Regions from separate parts of the Pantoea sp. X-Soil-ISGK-355 genome, predicted to be linked through region 2. Evidence: predicted binding sites of a transcription regulator. Region 2 holds the regulator's gene; each other region holds the start of a gene.
What was found. The regulator PurR, encoded in region 2, represses purine synthesis genes. The targets are predictions, from matches to a motif close to CANGCAAACGTTTGCNTG.

Region 1 (4,235 bases), 2.2 Mb from region 2:
CGATAGGGTCATTAAGCTCGAATCCACCGTTGATAAAATTGCTGGCATTCAGCGCCAGCGAACCATCATTACTCTGCCAGTCATCGCCCTGCCAGTTAACGTTTCTCAGCGTCAGGTCAAGATCTGTCACCGCCCAGTCAGGCCCCTGCAGGCGGGCATCGGTCATGTCGAGGCGCGTAATGGCAATCGAGGGAACCACCTGCAGGCGATGCAGGAAATCTTTCAGGCTGCTGGCAGTCTGCAGACGAATATCATTCAGTCGTAGCTGATTGATTTTCCAGTTCCCCTGGGCATCGCGCTCACCGCTGCCGGTCATGGATCCACGCGCCAGGTCGGCACCAATATTATCAAAGCGCATCCGGTTCTGGGAAACACTGCCCTGAATCAGGACGTTTTCAGCGGGCACCTTATTCAGCGTCATGCTGCCTGCACTCATCTGGAAACGGGCATCGCGACCCAGCATATTGAGGGATGTGGGTTTCCACGGCAGAATGCCGCCATTAACCTGCTGAGCAAACAGCGGTAACGTGCTGTTGGGGCTGTCGATACGCATGTTATTGAGCTGCAGGCGATCGGCCTGAATGGGTAGCGCACTGCCTGGCGTCAGATTGGCCAGATTCACTTCCCCGTCGCGCAATTCAAGGCTACTGAAATGCAGTGGATCGCTAAACTGAATCAGAGCCAGACCGAGATCGACCCGTTTCGCTACCAGAACCGCAGGCTGCCCATCATGACCAAAGCTGAAGTCATCCAGAATGATATGAGAGGGAGAAGAGAAATTGTGTTCAATTTTACTCAGGGAGAGATGCCATTCGGTTTTGTCGCTCACCCAACGGCTAAACCAGCCTGCACCCCACTGTGTCTGCAGCAATACATAGATCACCACAAGGGTGAAAAGCAGCAGCAAAAGTAAGGTGAGGAAAAACTTTCCAAGAAATTTCATAGCATCCTTCCCGAGTTAAATCCGGTGAGAGGTTGTTATGCCTGAATTACCGTTACAGCTCAACAGCCTGGATGTAAATCCGAATAATTAGCAGGCAGGCCGAAGCCTGCCTGTGGACTTACTTCTCTTGCGGGAAAATCAGGTTGAGCACAATGGCGGTAATGCCGCCCGCCGCAATGCCGGAAGAGAGCAGGGTTTTCAGCCAGTCAGGCGCAAACTGCAGGATCAGCGGCTGCTGGGAAACGCCAAGGCCCACCGCCAGCGATAGTGCGATGATCATGATGGCACGACGGTTAAGCGGCTCGCGTGACACGATGCGAACACCCGAGGCGGCGATGGTGCCGAACATCACAATGGTTGCACCGCCGAGCACCGGTTCAGGAATGAGCTGAACCAGACCACTGACCGCCGGGAACAACCCCAGCACAATCAGCATCAGCGCGACAACAAAGCCCACGTAGCGGCTGGCTACGCCGGTTAACTGAATGACGCCATTGTTCTGGCCGAAACAGGAGTTAGGGAAGGTATTAAACAGCGCGGAGACAAAGGAGTTAAGACCATTCGCCAGCACCCCACCTTTCAGACGTTTCATATAGAGTGGGCCGCTCACCGGCTGTTCTGAAACATCCGAGGTGGCGGTGATATCGCCGATGGTCTCCAGAGAGGTAACCATAAATACCAGCATCAGCGGGATAAGCAGATTCCAGTCGAAGCCCAGCCCATAGTAGAGCGGGGTGGGTACCATGATTAGCGGCTGATCAGCGGGAATACCTGCCGCAGGCAGCATACCCATCGTCCAGGCCAGCAGATAGCCTACCGCCATGGCAATCACCAGAGAGGCGACGCGCAGGTAGGGATTCTTCTGTCGGTTCAGCAGCACGATCACCAGCAGCACGGCTCCGGCCAGCATCAGATTTTTCGGCGCGCCAAAGGTATGGTCATTCATCGCACTGAAACCACCGCCAATGGAGGTTAGGCCGACCTGAATCAGCGACAGGCCAATAATCATCACCACGATACCGGAAACCAGCGGCGTAATGATCCGGCGCGCCAGATGCAATACGCGCGACAGCACCATTTCGGTACAGGAGGCTACCATCAGCGTGCCAAACAGTGCCGCCATCATGGTGGGCACGTCAGCGCCGCCATTTTTCAGCGCCATCCCGCCCATAATCAGAGGCGTCACGAAGTTGAAGCTGGTGCCCTGAATCGACAGCAGGCCCGAACCTACTGGTCCCCAGGTTTTGATTTGCAGCAGTGATGCCACGCCCGATGCAAACAGCGACATGCTGATCACGTGCCGGGTATCTTCTGCAGGCAGGCCCAGCGCCTGACAAATCAGAATCGCAGGCGTAATAACCGCGACAAACATGGCTAGCAGGTGCTGACCGGCGGCAAACAGCGTTTGCGGCAGGGGTGGACGATCTTCAAGGCGATAAATCAGTTCACTTTTCGTGGCGGAAGGCTGGTCTGGCTGAGGAGTGGTGGACATCTTCTGTTCTTCCCAAAAAATAGTGTGGCGATTGTAATCATCCGCAGGCTAAAAGCAATCGTTTGCCCGGTGAAGATAAAAAAGGCCGTACCAGAATGGAACGCACTCAGACATTGGTATAGCGGGTGGTCTCTGGCAGCCAGCGTTCAATCAGGGCGCTGGCCTGCTCGGGATAGTGCTGGTGGATGTGGCGCGCCACGCGCTGCACTTCCGGCACCATCGCGGCATCACGTAGCAGGTCGGCTACTTTGAATTCGGCGTTGCCGGTCTGACGCGTGCCCAGTAGTTCACCCGGCCCGCGAATCTCCAGATCGAACTGGGCAATGACAAAGCCATCATTGCTGTCGCGCAGCACCTGAAGACGCTTTTGCGCCGTCTTGCTCAGTGGCGCTTTATAGAGCAGCACACAGTGCGATGCTATAGCACCACGACCTACACGACCACGCAGCTGATGCAGCTGCGCCAGCCCTAACCGCTCCGGGTTTTCGATAATCATCAGGCTGGCATTCGGCACGTCAACGCCGACCTCGATGACTGTCGTCGCCACCAGCAGCTGCAGCTCATTCGCTTTAAAGGCCTGCATCACCGCCTGCTTTTCCGCGGGCTTCATCCGGCCATGTACCAGTCCGATGTTTAAGTCGGGAAGCGCCGTTTTCAGGGATTCCCAGCTGGCTTCTGCCGCCTGCGCTTCCAGCAATTCGGACTCTTCAATCAGGGTGCAGACCCAGTAGGCCTGACGGCCCTCGCGGCAGGCATGCTCAACCCGCGCCACAATCTCATCGCGTCGCGTATCGGGGATAGCGACGGTGGTCACCGGTGTTCGTCCCGGCGGCAGCTCATCGATAGTTGAGGTATCAAGATCGGCATAAGCCGTCATCGCCAGGGTGCGCGGAATGGGGGTGGCGGTCATGATCAGCTGATGCGGATGGAAACCCTGTTCCTCGCCTTTTTCCCATAAGGCCAGTCGCTGGTGGACGCCGAATCGGTGCTGCTCATCAATAATCACCAGCGCCAGACCATTAAACTGTACCTGCTCCTGAAACAGCGCGTGTGTGCCCACGACCATCGCCACCTGACCACTGGCTATCGCTTCCTGCTGGGCCTGGCGGGCTTTGCCTTTCTGTTTTCCGGCCAGCCAGCCCACTTCTATCCCCAGCGGCGCAAACCACTGACGGAAGTTACTGGCGTGCTGTTCAGCCAGCAGTTCGGTCGGCGCCATCAGCGCAACCTGCTTGCCATGGGCGATAACGTTCAGCGCAGAGAGCGCAGCAACCAGTGTCTTGCCCGAGCCGACATCGCCCTGCACCAGCCGCATCATCGGAAAATCATTGGCCAGATCTTTCTCTATCTCCGCCACCACGCGTTTCTGCGCATTGGTCGGTGAGAAGGGCAGCGCGGCCAGCAGCTGATCGCTAAGGTTGTGTCGCGGCGGCATCGGTAACGCGTAATAGCGCTGAGCACCGGCGCGTACCGCCAGCATGCTGAGGTTGTGCGCCAGCAGCTCTTCCAGAATCAACCTGCGCTGCGCCGGATGACGGCCACTTTCCAGCTCACTGAGCCGGAGATCGGGCGGCGGACGATGCAGTGTGCGCAGTGCATCAGGCAGGCTGATCAAGCCGCCGCTCAGTTCCTTCGGCAGCAACTCGGCAATCGGGCAGCTCTCCAGCTGCGTCAACGCCTGATCGGTAAGATTACGCAGTGTAGCCTGTCGGATACCTTCAGTGGTGGGATAAACTGGTGTTAAGGTCTCTTCCAGCGCTACATTGCTCTGTTCGCCCTGGATGCGGTATTCGGGATGAA
Region 2 (4,235 bases):
CCACCAACCAGCTCACCATCGACCCACAGCTGCGGAAAGGTCGGCCAGTTAGCGAATTTCGGCATCTCGGCACGAATGTCCGGGTTCTGCAGAATATCCACGTAAGCAAAACGCTCACCGCAGGCTGACAGCGCCTGCACCGCCTGTGCAGAGAAACCGCAGCTTGGCAGTTTCGGGGAACCTTTCATGTACAGCAGGATCGGGTTTTCTGCGATCTGGCGCTGAATTTTTTCTACAGTACTCATAATTGCCTTCCTTAATTCGTTACTTCGTGTTTGTTTATTGTAGCGACTTCGCAGCGTGACTGAAAACGAGATTTTACCGCTGTCCGATTAAATCGCCATCATTGTTAAGTTCCGCCTCGGGACGCCTGAATGCCTGATTATTAACAGCTGGTAACAGTTTAATAATTCGTAATAATTTCGTTGAGATAAGATGCTGAAAATGTTCATTTTCAGCGCGATTGCATGGGTTGCAAAGATTAATATTAAAAGGCATTACAGTTTTTAAAAGAACTGGACTAGAATGGCCTGGGCACTGATCCTGGATCAGATTAATCTCAACTTTGTCGCGGTGCGTAGTGGCCCTGACAACTTAACTAATCAACGGACTATGCGTTTAATCATTACGCTTTTCATGCTGGCCTTTGCGCAACTGTTTTTCAACGTCGCTGCTGCTTCCCCGCACACGCCGGTGAACGTCAGTACGCATAAAGCAGAAAAAAAGAGTGCGCGCGATGATGAGCGCCGCAAGCGTCGCCAGGTAAAAACGGTGACCAAAAAAACTCGCCTCAGCCCTGTTCAAAAACTCAAAACGAAAAAACAGAAAAAAGTCGAACTCACTGCTAAACAGACGCCTGCTAAGAAGACCTCGCTTAAAACCGCCCGTATCAGCAAAAGCAAAGAAAAAAATAAAGAAAAAAAACGCTATGGTCATCAGCGCCTGCTGAAAACCGCTGAGGTCACCACCAGCGAACCTGGCACGATTAAAATGAGCAAATCACACCGTCAGCGCTACCAGAAAGCGCGAGAAACCGCGATGACGAAGCTGATGGGACAGCTGGGTAAACCGTATCAGTGGGGCGGCACCTCACCACATACTGGTTTCGATTGCAGCGGTCTGGTCTGGTATGCCTATAAAGATCTGGTGAAGTTTAAGATCCCGCGTACCGCTAACGAGATGTATCACCTGCGTGACGCAGCACCGATTAAGCGTGAATCGCTGGAGAAAGGCGATCTGGTCTTCTTCCGCATTAACGGTCGCGGTACGGCGGACCACGTCGGCGTTTACCTGGGCGATGGCAAGTTTATTCAGTCGCCACGTACCGGCAAAGATATTCAGATCAGTGCATTAGGCGAAGATTACTGGCAGCGCCACTATATTGGTGCCCGTCGGGTGATGACGCCGAAAACCATTCGCTGAGCAGCACTACAGTCCGAAAAAAGCCGGGATTATCCCGGCTTTTTTTATTAGTGCAGAATGGCGGTAAAACTGAAAGCCACAATCATCAGCAGACAGCCGACAGTGGTCATTAACGCCAGTTTAAGATCGGTACTCATTGTTTGCTCCTTAGTCACACACTTTGTAGGGATATGGCATTTTCCCACAGGGTCCGGTAAAAATCTCGTTTTATCCGTTCAGCCTTGTTAGAATCTCGCCTTTGTTGCGCAACGCGTGCAACCCTGATTCCGTTTGCGCATCTTTTGAGGCGTTTTTTCTCCGCCAGAAGCCTGTTTACCGGCCAGAAAAGCCGCATTTTTGCGGAAAAAACCCTGAGCAGACGCAAACGTTTAACATTACGCTTATCATAGAGTTAGGTAAGCACTGGAGTCCGATTTTCATGGCAACAATTAAAGATGTGGCGAAACGCGCTGGCGTCTCAACGACCACCGTTTCGCACGTCATCAATAAAACCCGCTTTGTCGCTGAAGAGACGCGCGAGGCGGTCTGGCAGGCAATTAAAGAATTGCACTACTCGCCGAGCGCTGTAGCACGCAGTCTGAAAGTAAACCACACCAAGACGCTGGGTCTGCTTGCCACCTCCAGCGAAGCGCCCTATTTCGCTGAAATTATTGAGGCGGTTGAAAATCACTGTTTTGATAAAGGCTATACGCTGATTCTGGGTAATGCGCATAACGACCTGCAAAAACAGCGCGCCTACCTCAGCATGATGGCGCAGAAGCGTGTCGATGGCCTGCTGGTGATGTGCTCTGAGTATCCGGACGATCTGCTGCAGATGCTGGAAGAGAACCGCAATATCCCGATGGTGGTGATGGACTGGGGCGAATCGCGCGCCGACTTTACCGATACGGTTCTCGATAATGCCTTCCAGGGCGGCTATCTGGCGGGACGCTATCTGATTGAACGCGGACACCGCGATATCGGTGCCATTCCGGGTCAGATGGAGCGCAATACCGGCGGCGGACGCCATGCCGGTTTCCTGAAGGCACTGGAAGAAGCGGGAATTCAGCCGCGCGCGGAATGGATTGTGCAGGGTGACTTTGAGCCAGAGTCGGGTTATCAGGCGATGCAGCAGATCCTGTCGCAAAAGCAGCGCCCGACCGCCGTCTTCTGCGGCGGCGACATCATGGCGATGGGGGCCATTTGCGCCGCCGACGAGATGGGTCTGCGCGTGCCGCAGGATATTTCGGTAATCGGTTATGACAATGTGCGCAACGCACGCTATTTCGCCCCTGCCCTGACCACGGTGCATCAGCCTAAAGCCCAGTTGGGTGAGAAGGCGCTGGATATGCTGCTCGACCGCATCACCAGTAAGCGCGAAGTGTCACAAACGATTGAAGTCCATCCGACGCTGATTGAGCGCCGTTCAGTGACCGATGGTCCGTTCCGCGACTATCGCCGCTAATCCTCGCTTAACCACTCCTGATTAAGCGTTTGCGCATCACCCAGATAGCTGAGCAACCAGCCTGTCGCCGGTGATGCGCGATCCTCGGCCCAGCTAACGCAGCAGGGGCTGTCCGGAAATGCTACCGGAAGCGTTAGCTCCACCAGCTCGCCACTGTCGAGCAGTGGCCTGGCCAGATGCCCCGGCACCATCGCCACGCACAAGCCCGCCTGCACGCATTCCAGTCCGGTTTGCCACTCCGGCACCACCAGCCTGCGCTGGTTATCCAGCGTCCATGTCATACGACGCGGCAGTGCGCGTGATGTATCTTCCAGCACCAGGGACGGCCAGCTACGCAGCGTGTCGTCATCTATCTGGCTCGCCTGCGTCAGCGGATGATCGGGCGCGACCACGCAGCGCCAGTTGAGCGTACCCATATCGCGAAACGCAAACCGTCCGCCCACCGGAATTGCCTGGGTGGCCCCAATCGCAACTTCTACCCGGCCATCGGCCAGCGCATCCCAGACACCATTAAAAACTTCATAGCTGATGATCAGCTCCATATCGGGGAAGTGGCGATAGAAATCTTTGACCAGCTGCCGGGTGCGCTGAGGTTTGGCGATACGGTCAACGGCAATGCTGAGCTGCCCGCGCCAGCCATTGGCCAGCTGCTGACACTGCCGCCGTGTAGCAAGCATTTTTTTGATGACGCTGCGCCCTTCCCGGACAAAATGTTCGCCTGCTGGCGTCAGCACCACTTCACGATGCTGGCGTTCGAACAGCGGCACCGCCAGCCAGTTTTCCAGCTGACGCACTGTATAGCTGATGGCAGAAGGTACCCGATGCAGCTCCTGCGCGGCTGCGCTGAAGCTGCCCCCTCGGGCAACCGCGTCAACGACCTCTAATGCATATTCTGACCACATAATCTGCCTTCAAAAATTTTAACAGCAACCGGCAAATATTACCGTTTCACAGCGGCAAACGCACCTTTTACACTCTGCCGCGTTTATCCTGCAAAAATGAGAATGAGATGCTGTCGAATAAAGGATTTATGCCCTATCTTGCCCTGCTGAGCATGCTCGGATTTTTAGCCACTGACATGTATCTGCCCGCCTTTGGTGCGATGCAGCACACCTTTAATACCTCGCCCGGCCTGATTAGCGCCAGTATGAGCCTCTTTCTGGGAGGCTTTGCCGTGGGTCAGCTTTTCTGGGGACCGCTCTCCGACCGCATCGGCCGTAAGCCGGTGCTGCTGGCCGGACTGACCCTGTTTGGCGTCGGCTGTGCGGGCATGCTGTGGGTGAATGATATTACTCTGATGCTGGCGCTGCGCTTTGTGCAGGCCATTGGCGTCTGTGCTGCCGCCGTGAGCTGGCAGGCATTGGTGGTG
Region 3 (4,235 bases), 1.5 Mb from region 2:
CGGACTGCGCATCGCCGTCCTGGAAAAATCACCGGAGCCACCGCTGGCGATGAGTGCGTCACCGTCCATTCGCGTGTCGGCGATCAACGCCGCCAGTGAACGGCTGTTGCAGAAGCTGGATGTCTGGTCGACCATTCTCTCGCTGCGTGCCAGCGCTTATCACGGCATGGAAGTGTGGGATAAGGATAGTTTCGGTGCCATCGCCTTTGATGATCAGCACCAGGGCCTGTCGCATCTGGGCCATATCATCGAAAACCCGGTGATCCATAACGCGCTCTGGCAACGCGCCAGTGCCTGCAGTGACGTAACGCTGATGGCACCCTCGCAGTTACAGCAGGTGGCATTTGGCGACAACGAAGCCTTTATTACCCTGCAGGATGGCAGCATGTTAAGCGCGCGATTAATGATTGCCGCCGACGGTGCCAATTCCTGGCTGCGTAATAAAGCCGATATTCCGCTGACCTTCTGGGATTACGATCACCATGCATTAGTGGCTAACGTCCGCACTGAGAAGCCGCATGACATGGTGGCGCGCCAGGTGTTCCACGGCGACGGCATTCTGGCTTTCCTGCCAATGCAGGATCCGCATCTGAGCTCTATCGTCTGGTCCCTCTCGCCGCAGGAAGCGAGTCGTCTGGAAACTATGCCGGAAGCGCTATTCAATCAGCAGCTCTCGGTGGCGTTTGATATGCGCCTCGGCCTGTGCCAGCTGGAGAGCGAGCGTAAGTCGTTTCCGCTGGTGGCACGCTATGCCCGCAACTTTGCGGCACACCGTCTGGCACTGGTGGGCGATGCGGCCCACACCATTCATCCACTGGCGGGTCAGGGCGTTAACCTTGGCTTTATGGATGCCGCCGAATTGATTGGTGAGATTCGGCGTCTGCATCAGCAGGGCAAAGATATTGGTCAGCACCTCTATCTGCGTCGCTACGAGCGCAGCCGTAAACACAGTGCCGCCATGATGCTGGCAGGAATGCAGGGCTTCCGTGAGATGTTCGCTGGTAATAATCCGGCGAAGAAACTGCTGCGCGACGTGGGTCTGAAGCTGGCGGATCGCCTGCCAGGGGTAAAACCGATGATGCTGAAGCAGGCGATGGGCCTGATTGATTTGCCCGCCTGGCTACGCTAAATCCACGCCTCCTGATAAGCCAGCATCTGCTGGCTTTTTTTATATCTGAACCCCTCTGCACCACCAAAAGGCAACGCTGCACCATCAGGGATCTTCGTTTGATTTATTCTAATTTTGCGGCTGAATTCGCATTACTTTTTCTCATTCATCTCCTGGCGAGCTGCGGGATTTTTTTAACATCCTGAATGCCATCTCGCATAAATTTGCTGCTTATATTTATAATCACTGCATTTATTGCGCGATTAATCACAAAATTGCAGTTTTTTATCCTGTTTGTGGTCGTTTCTGGTTAGGCTGTGCATCTGCTTTCGACCCCGGTTTGCTTATGGTTAATCGTCAGATTCGGTGGTAACGTCAGCCGTAAGAGAACGTTTGCGTCGGCACTGAATTCCGGCGCACTTTTGCACTCAACCGCTTCTGCACAGGATGGTTATGACTCAGCAAACACCTCTGTTTGAACAGCATCAGGCCTGCGGTGCCCGCATGGTGGATTTTCATGGCTGGATGATGCCGCTGCACTATGGCTCCCAGATGGATGAACATCATCTGGTGCGCAGCGATGCCGGTATGTTTGATGTCTCTCACATGACCATTGTTGACCTGACAGGTCAGCGGACCCGCGAATTCCTGCGCTACCTGCTGGCAAATGATGTGGCAAAACTGACGCAGCCGGGTAAAGCGCTCTACACCGGCATGCTGAATGCATCGGGTGGCGTCATTGATGATTTGATTGTTTACTTTATGAGCGAAACGTTCTTCAGACTGGTGGTGAACTCTGCCACCCGTGAGAAGGACCTCGCCTGGATCATCCAACACGCAGAGGGCTATGGCATTACGCTTACCGAACGTGATGACCTGGCGCTGATTGCCGTGCAGGGGCCGCAGGCGCAGCAGAAAGCTCAGACGCTGTTCAGCGAAGAACAGCGTCAGGCTGTCGCTGGCATGAAGCCGTTTTTCGGCGTGCAGTCAGGTGACCTGTTTATCGCCACGACCGGTTATACCGGCGAAGCGGGCTATGAGATTGCTATGCCTGCAGAGGAGGCGGCCGGTTTCTGGCAGCGTCTGCTGGCCGCAGGCGTAAAACCTGCTGGCCTTGGCGCGCGCGACACGCTGCGTCTGGAGGCGGGTATGAATCTTTATGGTCAGGAGATGGATGAAGGCGTTTCACCGCTGGCCGCCAACATGGGATGGACCATCTGCTGGGAACCCGCTGACCGCGATTTTATCGGCCGGGAAGCGCTGGAACTGCAGCGTGAACGCGGCACCGAAAAGCTGGTGGGACTGATCCTCACAGAAAAAGGGGTGCTGCGTAACGGCCTGCCGGTGCGTTTCACCGATGACCAGGGGCAGTTGCAGGAAGGGATCATTACCAGTGGTTCTTTCTCACCAACGCTGGGTTGCAGCATCGCCCTTGCGCGTGTTCCGGCCTCTATCGGCAGCACTGCCATCGTTGAGATCCGTAACCGTCAGATGCCGGTTCAGGTTACCCGTCCCGTTTTTGTCCGCGCCGGTAAGCCGGTCGCCCAGTAAATTTTATTCAGGAGAAATGGCCAATGAGCAATGTGCCGAATACGTTGAAGTACCGCGACAGCCACGAATGGGTGCGCAAAGAAGCCGATGGCAGTTACACCGTGGGAATTACGGAACATGCGCAGGAGTTACTGGGCGACATGGTGTTTGTCGATCTGCCGGAAGTGGGCGCGACGTTTGCCGCTGGTGAAGAGTGCGCGGTCGCAGAATCCGTTAAAGCGGCTTCAGATATCTATGCGCCGATCAGCGGTGAGATTGTGGCGGTCAACGAAGCACTGACTGACTCACCGGAGCAGGTCAACAGCGAGCCTTATGAAGGCGGCTGGTTATTCAAAATCAAAGCCAGCGACGCGTCTGAAATCGACACGCTGCTGGATGCGGATGCTTACAAAGCCTCCATCGACGAGTAGTCGTCAGGCGGCCTCACACAGAGGCCGCAGATTTATGTTTGCTCTCCGGTTCCCCCAGCCCGATTCAGGATTTACTGCTAATGACTCAGACTCTCAGCCAGCTTGAACACAACGGTGCATTCATTGAGCGCCATATCGGTCCTTCACCTGAGCAGCAGGCGCAGATGCTTGACGCGATTGGTGCCCGTTCGCTGGACGCGTTAATCAGCACGATTGTGCCGGCAGACATTCAGCTGCCAGGCCCGCCAGCGGTTGGCGAAGCCGCTACGGAACAGCAGGCGCTGGCCGAACTGAAAGCGATTGCCAGCCAGAATCTGCGTTACAAATCCTGGATCGGTATGGGATACAGCGCGGTGATCACCCCGCCGGTCATCCTGCGTAATATGCTGGAGAATCCGGGCTGGTACACCGCCTATACCCCGTATCAGCCCGAGGTCTCACAGGGCCGTCTGGAAGCGCTGCTGAACTTCCAGCAGCTGACGCTGGACCTCACCGGCATGGATATTGCCTCCGCGTCACTGCTGGATGAAGCCACTGCTGCTGCCGAAGCGATGGCGATGGCAAAGCGCGTCAGTAAGCTCAAAAACGCCAATAAATTCTTTATTGCCAACGATATTCATCCGCAGACGCTGGATGTGGTCCGCACCCGTGCAGAGACATTTGGCTTCGAACTGATTATCGACAGCGCCGACAAAGCGCCCGATCACGACGACCTGTTTGGTGTGCTGCTGCAACAGGTGGGCACGACCGGCGACGCGCACGATTACAGCGCGCTGATTGCCGGGCTGAAAGCTCGTAAAGTGGTGGTCAGCATGGCGGCAGACTTCATGTCGCTGGTATTACTGGAAGCGCCAGGCAAGCAGGGTGCAGACATTGTGTTTGGTTCCGCTCAGCGTTTCGGCGTGCCTATGGGTTATGGCGGCCCTCACGCGGCCTTCTTCGCCAGCCGCGACGAGCATAAACGCTCTATGCCAGGCCGCATCATCGGTGTGTCACGTGATGCGGCGGGCAACACGGCGCTGCGTATGGCGATGCAGACCCGTGAACAACATATCCGCCGTGAAAAGGCCAACTCCAACATCTGTACGTCGCAGGTGCTGCTGGCTAACATCGCCGGTCTCTATGCGGTGTTCCACGGCCCGGCCGGTCTGAAACGTATTGCCTCA

Region 1: the regulator PurR is predicted to act here: its motif matches at 2,487-2,504, upstream of AC6I8J_RS18460 (nucleobase:cation symporter-2 family protein).
Region 3: the regulator PurR is predicted to act here: its motif matches at 1,491-1,508, upstream of gcvT (glycine cleavage system aminomethyltransferase GcvT).

The regions. Positions count from the first base shown of each region.
Region 1 covers NZ_AP035971.1:3,993,019-3,997,253, reverse strand. The annotation lists gene AC6I8J_RS18465 (AsmA family protein) at 1-943, opposite strand, end outside; gene AC6I8J_RS18460 (nucleobase:cation symporter-2 family protein) at 1,062-2,435, opposite strand; gene recG (ATP-dependent DNA helicase RecG) at 2,542-4,235, opposite strand, start outside.
Region 2 covers NZ_AP035971.1:1,831,884-1,836,118, reverse strand. The annotation lists gene AC6I8J_RS08455 (Grx4 family monothiol glutaredoxin) at 1-248, opposite strand, end outside; gene AC6I8J_RS08450 (C40 family peptidase) at 613-1,422, shown strand; gene cydH (cytochrome bd-I oxidase subunit CydH) at 1,470-1,559, opposite strand; gene purR (HTH-type transcriptional repressor PurR) at 1,841-2,866, shown strand; gene punR (DNA-binding transcriptional activator PunR) at 2,863-3,768, opposite strand; gene punC (purine nucleoside transporter PunC) at 3,876-4,235, shown strand, end outside.
Region 3 covers NZ_AP035971.1:3,319,622-3,323,856, reverse strand. The annotation lists gene ubiI (FAD-dependent 2-octaprenylphenol hydroxylase) at 1-1,129, shown strand, start outside; gene gcvT (glycine cleavage system aminomethyltransferase GcvT) at 1,562-2,659, shown strand; gene gcvH (glycine cleavage system protein GcvH) at 2,683-3,069, shown strand; gene gcvP (aminomethyl-transferring glycine dehydrogenase) at 3,150-4,235, shown strand, end outside.